4 regions of the Kosakonia sp. SMBL-WEM22 genome follow, and region 1 is predicted to be linked to each of the others. Evidence: predicted binding sites of a transcription regulator. Region 1 holds the regulator's gene; each other region holds the start of a gene.
The links. Region 1 encodes PurR, which represses purine synthesis genes. Its sites were predicted from a motif close to CANGCAAACGTTTGCNTG; they were not measured.
Positions count from the first base shown of each region.

Region 2: a site for PurR is predicted at 1,430-1,447, ahead of gcvT (glycine cleavage system aminomethyltransferase GcvT). Genes of this name have one in related genera too.
Region 3: a site for PurR is predicted at 2,004-2,021, ahead of purH (bifunctional phosphoribosylaminoimidazolecarboxamide formyltransferase/IMP cyclohydrolase). Genes of this name have one in related genera too.
Region 4: a site for PurR is predicted at 1,490-1,507, ahead of HF650_RS05565 (nucleoside-specific channel-forming protein Tsx). Genes of this name have one in related genera too.

Region 1 is NZ_CP051488.1:2,209,899-2,213,336, forward strand. It holds gene punC (purine nucleoside transporter PunC) at 1-379, opposite strand, end outside; gene punR (DNA-binding transcriptional activator PunR) at 492-1,403, shown strand; gene purR (HTH-type transcriptional repressor PurR) at 1,422-2,447, opposite strand; gene HF650_RS10485 (YnhF family membrane protein) at 2,745-2,834, shown strand; gene HF650_RS10490 (MFS transporter) at 3,001-3,438, shown strand, end outside.
Region 2 is NZ_CP051488.1:4,143,281-4,146,718, forward strand. It holds gene gcvH (glycine cleavage system protein GcvH) at 1-220, opposite strand, end outside; gene gcvT (glycine cleavage system aminomethyltransferase GcvT) at 245-1,339, opposite strand; gene ubiI (FAD-dependent 2-octaprenylphenol hydroxylase) at 1,763-2,965, opposite strand; gene ubiH (2-octaprenyl-6-methoxyphenyl hydroxylase) at 2,976-3,438, opposite strand, start outside.
Region 3 is NZ_CP051488.1:4,748,653-4,752,090, reverse strand. It holds gene purD (phosphoribosylamine--glycine ligase) at 1-281, opposite strand, end outside; gene purH (bifunctional phosphoribosylaminoimidazolecarboxamide formyltransferase/IMP cyclohydrolase) at 297-1,886, opposite strand; rRNA gene HF650_RS22910 (16S ribosomal RNA) at 2,456-3,438, shown strand, end outside.
Region 4 is NZ_CP051488.1:1,176,694-1,180,131, forward strand. It holds gene HF650_RS05560 (ABC transporter ATP-binding protein) at 1-293, opposite strand, end outside; gene HF650_RS05565 (nucleoside-specific channel-forming protein Tsx) at 471-1,352, opposite strand; gene HF650_RS05570 (DUF3251 domain-containing protein) at 1,644-2,186, opposite strand; gene nrdR (transcriptional regulator NrdR) at 2,341-2,790, shown strand; gene ribD (bifunctional diaminohydroxyphosphoribosylaminopyrimidine deaminase/5-amino-6-(5-phosphoribosylamino)uracil reductase RibD) at 2,793-3,438, shown strand, end outside.

The sequences.
Region 1 (3,438 bases):
GGTGCGCCGGGTAGTAATCCGTCACCAGCGCCTGCCAGCTAACGGTGGCCGCACAGACGCCGACGGCCTGTACAAAACGCAGCACCAGAAGCCAGGTAGCGTCACGCACCCAAATCGTTCCGAGGCAGCCGAGGGCGAAAATAGCGAGCCCAGTCAGCAGAATTGGCTTGCGACCATAGCGATCCGACAGCGGCCCCCACAGCAGCTGCGCCACCGCGAATCCGGCCAGGAAGAGGCTCAGCGAGGCGCTGATCACGGCGGGAGAGGTGTTTAAATCTTGCTGAATCGCGCTGAAAGCGGGCAGATACATGTCGGTGGCTAAAAAGCCCAGCACGCTTAACCCCCCGAGCCAGACTAAAAATCCTTTGCCAGGTTGCATTCTCTTTTCTCTTTAATTGCAGGTAATCAGGGTGGGGAAGTGTAAGGAGTGCTTTCCTGGTTGTGAAACGCTAATATTTGCATGTTGGTTTCAAAAATTTTGCAGGCAAAATATGTGGTCAGAATACTCTCTTGAAGTGGTGGATGCCGTAGCGCGTAATGGCAGCTTTAGCGGCGCAGCGCAGGAGCTGCACCGCGTGCCCTCAGCGGTGAGCTACACCGTGCGTCAGCTGGAGGAGTGGCTGGCGGTGCCGCTGTTTGTGCGCCGTCACCGCGACGTAGAATTAACCCCCGCCGGGGTCTGGTTTTTAAAGGAGGGGCGATCTGTTATCAAAAAAATGGTGATCACCCGCCAGCAGTGTCAGCAGATCGCCAATGGCTGGCGCGGGCAGTTGCCGATTGCTGTCGATAACATTGTGAAACCCGCCCGCACCCGGCAGATGATTGTCGATTTTTATCGCCACTTCAGTGATGTCGAGCTGGTGGTCTACCAGGAGGTGTTTAACGGCGTCTGGGATGCGCTCGCCGATGGCCGCGTTGAACTGGCGATTGGGGCCACGCAGGCGATCCCGGTCGGTGGCCGCTATGCCTTTCGTGATATGGGCACCCTGAGCTGGAAGTGTGTCGTCTCACGTCAGCATCCGCTGGCGCAGCTCAACGGTCCGTTAAGCGATGAGACGTTGCGCAACTGGCCATCGCTGATCCAGGAGGATACCTCCCGCTCGCTGCCAAAGCGTATTACCTGGCTGCTGGATAACCAGAAACGGGTGATGGTGCCAGACTGGGCCTCGTCGGAAGCGTGCCTGTCGGCGGGGCTTTGTGTAGGGATGGTGCCAGCCCATTTTGCCCGGCCACGGCTTGATAGCGGCGACTGGGTGGCGCTTGAGCTGGAAAACCCGTTTCCGGATGCCGCCTGCTGCCTGACATGGCAACAAAGCGAGGCGTCGCCTGCGCTGAACTGGCTACTGGATTATCTGGGCGACAGTGAAACGTTGAATAGAGAGTGGCTGCGGGAGCCGGAGTAAGGCTCCCGCGGGAAGGGATTAACGGCGGTAGTCGCGGAAGGGGCCATCGGCCACCGAGCGGCGCTCCACCAGGCGCGGATGCACTTCAATCGACTGCGACTGTTCGCGCTTGTTCACAATGCGATCGAGCAGCATGGTGAAGGCCGTTTCACCCAGCGAGTCTTTCGGCTGATGAATCGTCGTCAGCGCCGGGGTGAAGAAGCGTGAGTTGCGCACGTTGTCATAACCGATGACGGAGATATCCTGCGGCACGCGCAGCCCCATCTCATCGGCGGCGCAGAGCGCGCCCATCGCCATAATGTCGCCGCCGCAGAAGACCGCGGTCGGGCGCGAGGACTGGCCGAGGATCTGCTGCATGGCGCGGTAGCCGGATTCCGGCTCAAAGTCCCCCTGCACAATCCAGTGCTCGGGCACGTTGATCATCGCCTCGGTCATCGCCTTCATAAAACCGGCCAGACGACCTGCGCCAGTGTTGCGCTCCAGCGGGCCCGGGATCACGCCGATGTCGCGATGCCCGCGCTCAATCAGGTAACGGCCGGCCATATAGCCGCCTTCAAAAGCGTTATCAATCACCGAATCAGTGAAGTCTGCTTTCGATTCTCCCCAGTCCATCACCACCATGGGAATATGACGATACTCCTCCAGCATGGTGAGTACGGTTTCCGGGTACTCCGAGCACATCACCAGCAGGCCATCGACACGTTTTTGCGCCATCATCGACAGGTAAGCGCGCTGCTTCTCCTGGCTGTTCCACGCGTTGCCGAGGATCAGGGTGTAGCCCTTCTGGAAACACTTCTTCTCAACCGCTTCGATGATTTCGGCGAAGTAGGCCGCTTCACTGCTGGTCGCCAGCAGACCAATCGATTTGGTGTGATTCACTTTTAGGCTGCGGGCGACGGCGCTTGGCGAATAGTGCAGCTCTTTGATTGCCGCCCAGACGGCGTTGCGCGTCTCTTCGGCGACGAAACGGGTTTTGTTAATTACATGTGATACGGTTGTAGTGGAAACGTTTGCTCGTTTCGCGACATCTTTAATCGTTGCCATCAGATATTACTCCAGACCATATCGTAAGCTCCTGATAATTCGCAAGGTAAACGTTTGCCTTTAATCACCCTGAACTCATCAAAGTGAGTGCGGTACGCCGGGAAAACGACACTGGACGTCAGGAGGGGAGTCAATGGCCGGTACGCTAATAAATTTAGCGTCGAATTTTGGCTGATCTTGAGCAAAAGGGGAAGTATTAAAACGTTTATGCTGCCAAATCGCGCAAGATTTTTCAGAAAATTTGTGCAAAAATGCGCAGGCTCACTTTTTGTGGGGAAATTAAATGGAGAAAAATTGATGAGCACCGATCTTAAGTATTCACTCTTCACCACCGTCATCGTTCTGAGCCTGATTGTTTTCGGCGCGCTGACCGCTGCACTGCATTGATCTGATGCGAGGGAGAGCCCTCTCCCTCGATTCTTGCGCCACCATTGTTCCTCGTTGCGCAATTAACTTTTCTCCTCCCGCTCACTTCTGTTTTTTGTGACAGCTGTCATACTTTTGCCTTTTCGCGGCCTGGCTGAGGGTCGCATGTTCATTTCGGAGTCAAAAGATGAAAATAAATTTCCCCCTGCTTGCGCTGGCGATTGGCGCGTTTGGGATTGGGACCACCGAATTCTCCCCGATGGGATTACTGCCGGTGATTGCGCAGGGCGTTGGGGTTTCCATTCCAGCGGCGGGGATGCTGATCAGCGCCTACGCCATCGGCGTTATGGTGGGCGCGCCGCTGATGACGCTGTTACTTTCTCATCGTGGCCGTCGCAATGCGCTGATTTTCTTAATGGCGATTTTCACCGTCGGCAATGTGCTCTCCGCCATTGCGCCGGATTACGCCACCCTGATGATCGCCCGTATTATCACCAGCCTTAATCACGGCGCGTTCTTCGGGCTTGGCTCGGTGGTCGCCGCAAGCGTTGTCGCGAAAGAGAAGCAGGCCAGCGCGGTGGCAACGATGTTTATGGGGCTGACCATCGCCAATATTGGCGGAGTG
Region 2 (3,438 bases), 1.9 Mb from region 1:
TTGGCGCATAAATATCGGATGCTGCTTTTACCGACTCCGCCACGGCGCAGTCGTCGCCAGCGCTAACGGTGGTGCCAACGTCCGGCAGGTCAACAAACACCATATCGCCCAGCAGCTCTTGCGCATGCTCGGTGATACCGACGGTGTAGCTGCCGTCCGCTTCTTTACGCAGCCACTCGTGTTCTTTGCTGTATTTCAGATCGCCTGGTACATTGCTCATTGTTTTCTCTCCAGAAAAATAACGTTACGCGACCGCTTTACCGGCGCGCACAAAAACAGGTTTGATCACTTTGACCGGCATCTCGCGGTTGCGGATCTGCACCACGGCGGTCTCGCCGATCCCTGCCGGAACGCGGGCCAGCGCGATGCTGTAGCCAAGCGTCGGCGAGAAGGTGCCGCTGGTGATCATCCCTTTCTGCACGTTGCCTTGCGCATCGGTGAAGTGCACCGGCAGTTCATTACGCAGCACACCTTTCTCGGTCATCACCAGGCCGACCAGCTGCTCGGTGCCTTTTTCGCGCTGCTGCTCAAGCACATCACGTCCGATAAAGTCGCGATCCTGCGGCTCCCAGGCGATGGTCCAGCCCATATTGGCCGCCAGTGGCGAGACGCCTTCATCCATCTCCTGCCCGTAGAGGTTCATGCCCGCTTCCAGGCGCAGCGTGTCACGCGCGCCCAGTCCGCAGGGTTTTACGCCGGCGTTAAGTAAGCCTTGCCAGAAGTCGGCGGCTTTTTCATTCGGCAGGGCAATCTCGTACCCGGCTTCACCGGTGTAACCGGTGGTGGCGATAAAGAGATCGCCCGCTTCCACGCCGAAGAAGGGTTTCATGCCAGAGACCGCTTCGCGCTGCGCGTCGGTAAACAGGCTGGCGGCTCTCTCCTGCGCATGCGGACCCTGCACCGCGATAAGCGAGAGATCGTCGCGCACGGTGATATCGATGGCATAAGGTTCGGCGTGTTGGGAAATCCAGGAGAGGTCTTTTTCGCGGGTGGCGGAGTTTACAACGAGGCGGAAGAACTCTTCGGTGAAGTAGTAGACGATCAAATCATCAATCACGCCGCCCGAGGCATTCAGCATACCGCTGTAGAGCGCTTTACCGGGTTTGGTTAACTTCGCGACATCGTTTGCCAGCAGATAACGCAGAAATTCACGGGTCCGGCTGCCTTTCAGGTCAACGATGGTCATGTGTGAAACATCAAACATGCCGGCATCGCTGCGCACTGCGTGGTGCTCATCAAGCTGTGAGCCATAATGCAGCGGCATCATCCAGCCGTGGAAGTCGACCATGCGAGCGCCGCATTGGGTATGTTGTTCAAATAAAGGGGTCTGCTGAGCCATCTTTTCCTCATCGAATACGCTGAGCTATCACGTTTTTCGCAGCGCCTTTCCGGCGGCAAAAAAGCGTGTCGATGCCCTGTTACAGGCGGTGACGCAAACGTTCTCTTTGGCCTGAACTTATCACCGAAAGGTGCGCTTAACCATAAGGAAAAACCGGTCATCACATTAGCTTATGACCAAAATGCCCTGAGATAACCGCAGTGGAATATAGCGAAAAATCCCCACAATACGCCGATAAGAGGCCAGTTATGCGTGCTTATCGGGCAGGTAATTAGCATTTACTGCCAGCAAGAAGCAAAAAACCGCGCAAGCCAAAATTAACGACATGAGAAAAACTAATCTGATAATCGGGGTGAAATTAGAATATTTCAAATGAGAGAGGAGCTTCCCTTCCCGGGACCGGGAAGGGAAAGTGTGATGCAGTTAACGTAACCACTCCGGCAGATCGTTAAGGCCTAAAGCCTGGCGCAATAACTGTGGTTTAACGCCGGGAAGCGTATCCGCCAGTTTCAAACCGATATCGCGCAGCAGCTTTTTCGCCGGATTAGAACCAGCAAACAGTTCGCGAAAGCCCTGCATACTCGCCAGCATCATCGCGGCGCTGTGTTTACGGCTGCGCTCGTAACGGCGCAGATAAAGGTGTTGACCGATATCTTTACCGTCGCGGCTTAAACGGCGCAGCTCAGCAATCAGCTCAGCCACATCCATAAATCCGAGGTTAACGCCCTGGCCGGCTAAAGGATGGATGGTATGTGCCGCATCGCCCACCAGCGCTAACCGATGCCCGGCAAACTGCCGCGCATAGCGCCCGGTTAACGGGTAAGTGTGGCGTTCGCTCTCAAGCTCGCACAGACCAAGGCGGTTATCGAAGGCCACGGTCAGCGCCTGGTTGAACGCCTCCGCGCTGCTCTCCTGCATCGCCTTCGCCTGCTCCGGCGGCAACGACCAGACGATCGAGCATAAATGCGGATCGTTCAGCGGCAGAAACGCGAGGATGCCATCATTATGGAAAACCTGGCGCGCGACAGCCTGGTGCGGCTCGGCGGTGCGGATCGTCGCCACCAGCGCGTGATGGTGATAATCCCAGTAGGTGAGCGGAATATCCGCACGGTTGCGCAGCCACGAGTTAGCGCCGTCGGCACCAACGACCAGACGCGCCGTCAGCATGGTGCCCTCTTTCAGGGTCAGGAACGCTTCGTTCTCACCCCACGCAACCTGCTGTAACTCCGCTGGCGCAATCAGGGTGACATCTTTGCACTGCTGCGCCTGATCCCACAGCGCCTGGTGAATGCGCGTGTTCTCAATGATGTAACCCAGATGGCTGTAACCCATACTCAGATCATCAAAAGAGATGCGCCCGAAGCTGTCTTTCTCCCACACTTCCATGCCGTGATAGCAGCCGACCGGCCCGGCAACAATGCCCGACCAGACGCCGAGATAGGTGAGCAATTTTTCACTGGCGGCGTTAATCGCCGAGACGCGAAGCGCCGGAGGGGCATCCGCAGCCTGCGGCTCGGGAACCGACTGCTCCAGCACCGCCACGCGCAGCCCGCTCCCTTGCAGGCCGCAGGCTAATGCCAGCCCCACCATGCCGCCGCCGACAATCGCAACATCAACACTCTGCACTCTTAGCTCCTTAACGGGCGACCCAACCGAGGGTTCGTTGCGCCAGCGCATCACGCGCCGGGGTAAATAGTTCCATCGCCATCAACCCGAGGTTGCGCCCAACAACGAGCGGCGCCCAGCGGTTGGCGAAGAGATGCACCAGCCCATCCGTCACGCCGATGGTGGCAGCTTTATCTGCCTGCCGACGCTGGTTATAACGCAGCAACAGCGGGTAGCTTCCCACATCACTCTGTTCGATAAAGGCCTGCGAGAGGGTTTCCGCCAGTGTCATCACATCGCGCATGCCAAGGTTGAAGCCCTGCCCGGCAATGGGATGCAGCGTCTGCGCGGCGTTACCGACCAGCACGCCACGATGGGAGACAGATGAACTGGCGGTGGAGAGCGCCAGCGGGTAGACGCTGCGCTTCCCGGCATGCAGGATGCGGCCAAGCCGCCAGCCGAAAGCTTTTTGCAACTCCTCGCAAAACTGTTCG
Region 3 (3,438 bases), 2.5 Mb from region 1:
GGACCAAAGATTTTCAGCCCCTGCGCACGAAATGCATCGACCACGCCAATCACCAGCGGCGCTTCCGGGCCGACGATGGTCAGATCGATGCCCTCGTTCTGGGCGAAGCTGAGTAGTGCAGGAATATCCGTCGCGCTAATCGCCACGTTTTGCAGCGTCGGCTCGAGCGCCGTGCCGGCGTTACCCGGTGCGACAAAGACAGTTTCAACCCGCGGTGACTGCGCCGCTTTCCAGGCCAGCGCGTGTTCGCGCCCGCCGTTACCAATCACTAATACTTTCATTCTCTGCTCCGTGGATTAATGGCGGAAGTGACGCATGTCGGTGAAGATCATCGCGATGCCGTGCTCGTCGGCGGCGGCAATCACTTCATCATCGCGGATAGATCCGCCCGGCTGGATAACGCAGCTCACGCCGACAGCGGCGGCGGCATCGATACCATCACGGAACGGGAAGAAGGCGTCAGAGGCCATTGCTGAACCTTTTACTTCCAGCCCTTCGTCCGCGGCTTTGATACCGGCGATCTTTGCAGAGTAGACGCGGCTCATCTGGCCTGCGCCAATGCCGATGGTCACATTCTCTTTGGCATAGACGATCGCGTTGGATTTAACGAACTTCGCCACTTTCCAGCAGAAGAGCGCATCGCGCAGCTCCTGCTCTGTCGGTTGGCGCTTGCTGACCACGCGCAGCTCATTGGCGGTCACCATGCCCAGATCGCGATCCTGAACCAGCAGGCCGCCATTAACGCGTTTGAAATCGAGGCCCGGCACGCGCGCTGCCCACTGACCGCAGACCAGCACACGGACGTTCTGTTTGGTGGCGGTGATGCTCAGCGCTTCTTCAGTGGCAGAAGGGGCAATAATCACCTCCACAAACTGGCGGGAAATAATGGCTTGCGCCGTTTCAGCATCCAACTCGCGGTTGAAGGCAATGATGCCGCCGAACGCTGAGGTTGGGTCGGTTTTATAAGCGCGGTCGTAGGCCTCGAGGATCGAGCCGCCAACGGCAACGCCGCACGGGTTGGCGTGTTTCACAATCACGCAGGCGGGTTCATCAAACTCTTTTACGCACTCCAGCGCCGCGTCGGTATCGGCGATGTTGTTATAGGAGAGCGCTTTGCCCTGCAGCTGCTGCGCGGTGGCAACGGAAGCCTCTTTGATCTCTTCTTCTATATAGAAGGCCGCGTGCTGGTGGCTGTTTTCACCGTAGCGCATATCCTGCTTCTTGATGAAGTTGAGGTTCAACGTGCGCGGGAAGCGGCCGGCTGGCTCTTTGCTCTCTCCATGATAGGCGGGTACCAGGCTGCCGAAGTAGTTGGCGATCATGCTGTCGTAAGCGGCGGTGTGCTCAAAGGCTTTGATCGCGAGGTCGAAACGGGTTTCCAGCGTCAGCGAGCCATCGTTGGCATCCATTTCATTAATGATGGTGGTGTAGTCGCTGCTCTTAACCACGATGGCGACATCTTTATGGTTCTTCGCGGCGGAGCGCACCATGGTCGGGCCGCCGATATCAATATTCTCAACGGCGTCTTCCAGCGAACACCCTTCACGGGCAACGGTCTGGGCGAAGGGGTAGAGGTTAACCACTACCATATCGATTGGCGCAATGGCGTGCTGCGCCATGATGTCATCATCCTGGCCGCGACGGCCAAGAATACCGCCGTGCACTTTCGGGTGCAGGGTTTTTACGCGTCCATCCATCATTTCCGGGAAACCGGTGTAGTCGGAGACTTCGGTCACCGGCAGGCCTTTATCTGCCAGCAGACGAGCGGTCCCGCCAGTAGAGAGCAGTTCGACGCCGCGCTGGGAGAGCGCCTGGGCGAATTCGACGATACCGGCCTTATCAGAAACACTGAGCAGGGCGCGGCGGACTGGACGAGGTTGTTGCATGGTAAATCCCCTGGATTTGACTTTAACAGAGAGCGTTAGCTGAATTTTCGCTTCTTTATTATGGGAAGATTCAGCTAACACCCCAGGCAGGGCGGATTAATTTTGCGCGGGCATTGTAACGAAAACGTTTGCGCAACGCTCGGGAATTTTTCCACTTTTGGCGCTTTGTGGATAACTCTGTGTGTAAACGCGTATAAGGGCGGCTTTTGCTGTGGAATGCAGCAGTCAGTCATTTTTATGTCATTTTTCTATTGCGGGGTGCGGAGAACTCCCTATAATGCGCCTCCATCGACACGGCGCTAAGCAAACAACAGCTTGCAGCGACGTTAAGTCGGAAGAGAAAAAATCCTGAAATTGAGGGTTGACTCTGAAAGAGGAAAGCGTAATATACGCCACCTCGCGACAGAGCGCTGAAGCGCGTCGCAACTGCTCTTTAACAATTTATCAGACAATCTGTGTGGGCACTCAGGTGACATGGATTCTTAATGTCCTCGGACACTAAATGAATACCAAGTCTCACGGGTGAACACGTAATTCATTACGGTTTAATTCGATGAGCATCAAACTTTAAATTGAAGAGTTTGATCATGGCTCAGATTGAACGCTGGCGGCAGGCCTAACACATGCAAGTCGAACGGTAACAGGAAGCAGCTTGCTGCTTTGCTGACGAGTGGCGGACGGGTGAGTAATGTCTGGGAAACTGCCTGATGGAGGGGGATAACTACTGGAAACGGTAGCTAATACCGCATAACGTCGCAAGACCAAAGAGGGGGACCTTCGGGCCTCTTGCCATCAGATGTGCCCAGATGGGATTAGCTAGTAGGTGGGGTAACGGCTCACCTAGGCGACGATCCCTAGCTGGTCTGAGAGGATGACCAGCCACACTGGAACTGAGACACGGTCCAGACTCCTACGGGAGGCAGCAGTGGGGAATATTGCACAATGGGCGCAAGCCTGATGCAGCCATGCCGCGTGTATGAAGAAGGCCTTCGGGTTGTAAAGTACTTTCAGCGGGGAGGAAGGCGATGCGGTTAATAACCGCGTCGATTGACGTTACCCGCAGAAGAAGCACCGGCTAACTCCGTGCCAGCAGCCGCGGTAATACGGAGGGTGCAAGCGTTAATCGGAATTACTGGGCGTAAAGCGCACGCAGGCGGTCTGTCAAGTCGGATGTGAAATCCCCGGGCTCAACCTGGGAACTGCATCCGAAACTGGCAGGCTTGAGTCTCGTAGAGGGGGGTAGAATTCCAGGTGTAGCGGTGAAATGCGTAGAGATCTGGAGGAATACCGGTGGCGAAGGCGGCCCCCTGGACGAAGACTGACGCTCAGGTGCGAAAGCGTGGGGAGCAAACAGGATTAGATACCCTGGTAGTCCACGCCGTAAACGATGTCGACTTGGAGGTTGTGCCCTTGAGGCGTGGCTTCCGGAGCTAACGCGTTAAGTCGACCGCCTGGGGAGTACGGCCGCAAGGTTAAAACTCAAATGAATTGACGGGGGCCCGCACAAGCGGTGGAGCATGTGGTTTAATTCGATGCAACGCGAAGAACCTTA
Region 4 (3,438 bases), 1.0 Mb from region 1:
GGAATAAGGTTGAAATTCTGGAAGATAAAGCCGAGGTGGCGGGCGCGAAAGTCGCTGCACTGGTCGTCATCCAGCTCGGCCATCGGCTGGCCGGCAATCGTCAGATACCCGCTATCGGGCCGATCGATGCCACCGATTAAATTGAGTAGCGTTGTTTTGCCACTGCCGGATTGCCCGGACAGGACGGTAAAGCGATGTGCTGCAATATTGAGCGTGACGTCTTTAAGGGCATCAACCCACACCTGGCCCAGTAAATATTTCTTACTGATGCCCTCCATTTCTACGGCCCACATGGTTCTCTTTTCCTTAGAGTAAATTCCTCTCAGGAGCGGATTCTAAAGCATGACGTAGAGCATTGGATGGGGAGGATTGGTACTAATGTACTGGAAAGGTCTGTTTTCGGATTTTTATTCAGCGCCGCTCAGGCGATAAAAAAGCCGACCCGTGGTCGGCTTTTGCAGAGAGCAGAATCAGAAGTTGTAACCGACCACCAGGTAGCCACCCCAGCCGGTAGTGCGGGCGCTGAAATCGCCCGCGCCGTAGTTCAGGATCGCATCATCTTTGGTCTGGCCGCCGTTGTGCCAGTAACGGGCGACTACGGAGTAGTGCCAGTGATCGTAGCTCAGCGCGAGGATGTGGCTTGAGGCGATCGAGTTGCTGGTACGCTGCTGCTGGCCATTGTTGTAGTAGCGGCGATTGCCGAGATCGGAGCCCCAGTCAAAGTTGGTAAAGCCGATATAGCTCAGCTGGCCGCCCCACAGTGGGGTGATCGGCACAAAGTATTTCACTTTGAAACGGTAGCCGTCCCACTCGTTTTCGTTCTCTGCGCCATAGTTCTGCCACTGGTATTTTGCGTAGACGTTCAGCGAGAGGCTCATCGGCAGGCCGGTGTCGATATCGGTGCCAAGACCCATGTACCAGGTGCTCTGACGACCGCCAGCGTTGCGCCCCATATCGTAAATGTAGTTGTTGGCGAAGTACCACTCTTTGAATGGTCCGAAGCTCAGATCGGTGTTGGTCAGCTTATCAATGGAGAAGCGCGGTTCGATCTCCATAAACAGCGGCGAGCCGTGGTTCCAGATCCCTTTCGCGCCGGAGTTACCGCCGAAGAAGACCGGCGCATCCAGGTAGCCGTAGAAGTCGAACCAATCTTTCTTGGCGAAGGCTTCATATTCCAGATAGGTATCGTTACGCGGAATAGCCCCGAAGCGGGTGTGGTAGCTGCCTACCACGTTCACGCTCTGATGCCACCAGTCGGAGACAAATTCAGATTTGCTGGTTTCCTCTGCGCTGGCAGAGAAAGATGCGGTAAGCGCCAGTGCGGCACCGGCTGCGAGGAGAGTTTTTTTCATCATTACGCCACTGATTAAGATCCCAGACGGGAGTGAAAGTAAGCACGCATTAAATTGCTAAATGTTTCATATTTCTGCGCGCCTATTATAAGTATCCGCGCTCACAAAAATATGTGGTGTTTCACATTATTGACATATACGTAATCGATTGCGTTCACGTTTGCGTGGTTTGAACGGCGGCGATTGTACTGGCATTTATTGATAATGCCAATTTATGAGTATCAGGAATAAAAAGTGACTGAAAAGCGCAGGCGTGAAAGAGCGGGCGAGTGGCCCGCCCGCAGAAGGGGGTTACTGAACGTTAGCTGGCTGGATATCGTGAATACGCACAAAGCCGAGTTGCTCAGGCGAAATGCCATCAAGCTGCAAAGGAATATCGACATCGCTCGGTGCCAGCGTGCTGGCCGGAGCGTTGATCAGCTGATTCTGCACATTCACTTCCTGATAGCTCTCGGTAGTACCCTGGAGTTGGCCATACTCAATGGTGCCGCTAAAAGCGGGCAGCGGATCGTTGGACTGGCCTTGAATGTGCAGCACAACGCGTGTTCCGGCGGCGTTTGGTGCCATATCTTTCAGCGACATACGCAGTGTGCCAATCTGGCTTTTCAGTAACGCAGGCGTATTGGCACCGGGCAGCAGGTAGGCGCCGCTGCCGGATTTGGCGTTAAGGCTGTTTTGCTGTGTAATTTTAACCGTCTCCTGATTCAGCTTGCTCATCTCTTTATTGAGCGTGCTGACGCTTTGGTGGAGCTGGCGGACTTCGCTTTGCGGCGCGCAGGCGCTGAGGGTGAAAAGGCTTCCCAGCAACAGTGTTCTTAGGTAACGTCTTGTCATTGCGTCTGTTTCCTTGAAGGGGAGGATCGCTGTAATGGTAGATCGCAACCGCGGCCTTGCCATCGATCCATTGTCTCAAAAAAGGGTCTGCCTTTGTTGTCATGCCACTTCAGGTTAAAATAGATTTCAGTCAACTCTCACGTCAGGACCCCGTATGCATTGCCCATTCTGTTTCGCCGTGGACACCAAAGTCATCGATTCCCGTCTGGTGGGAGAAGGTTCATCTGTTCGCCGCCGCCGGCAGTGTCTGGTTTGCAATGAGCGTTTCACCACCTTCGAAGTGGCAGAGCTTGTGATGCCGCGCGTGGTGAAAAGCAATGATGTGCGTGAACCGTTTAATGAAGAGAAGCTGCGCAGCGGCATGTTGAAAGCGCTGGAGAAGCGCCCGGTCAGCGCCGATGACGTAGAAATGGCGCTAAACAATATTAAATCGCAACTTCGCGCAACCGGCGAACGCGAAGTGCCGAGTAAGATGATCGGCAATCTGGTGATGGAGCAGTTGAAAAAGCTCGATAAAGTGGCCTATGTGCGCTTTGCCTCCGTCTACCGCAGCTTCGAGGATATCCGCGAATTTGGCGAAGAGATCGCCCGTCTACAGGACTGAGCATGCAGGATGAAATCTATATGGCACGCGCGCTGAAACTGGCGCAGCGCGGCCGCTTTACCACCCATCCGAATCCGCGCGTCGGCTGCGTGATCGTTAACGATGGCGAAATCGTCGGCGAAGGTTTTCACTACCGCGCCGGCGAGCCGCATGCGGAAGTGCATGCTCTGCGTATGGCGGGCGACCGCGCGCACGGCGGCACCGCCTATGTGACGCTGGAGCCCTGCAGCCATCACGGGCGCACGCCGCCCTGCTGCGATGCGCTTATTGCCGCCGGGGTAACGCGGGTGGTTGCCGCCATGCAGGACCCCAATCCGCAGGTCGCCGGGCGTGGACTCTATCGTCTGCAGCAGGCCGGGATTGAGGTGAGCCACGGCCTGATGATGAGCGAGGCCGAAGCGCTGAATAAAGGCTTTCTCAAACGAATGCGCACCGGTTTTCCCTATGTGCAGCTTAAGCTCGGCGCATCGCTGGACGGGCGCACGGCGATGGCGAGCGGCGAAAGCCAGTGGATCACCTCCGCACAGGCGCGCCGCGACGTTCAGCTGCTGCGCGCGCAGAGCCATGCCATTCTCAGCAGCAGCGCCACGGTGCTGGCGGACGATCCGGCGCTGACGGTGCGCTGGCGTGAATTAAACAGCGATACTC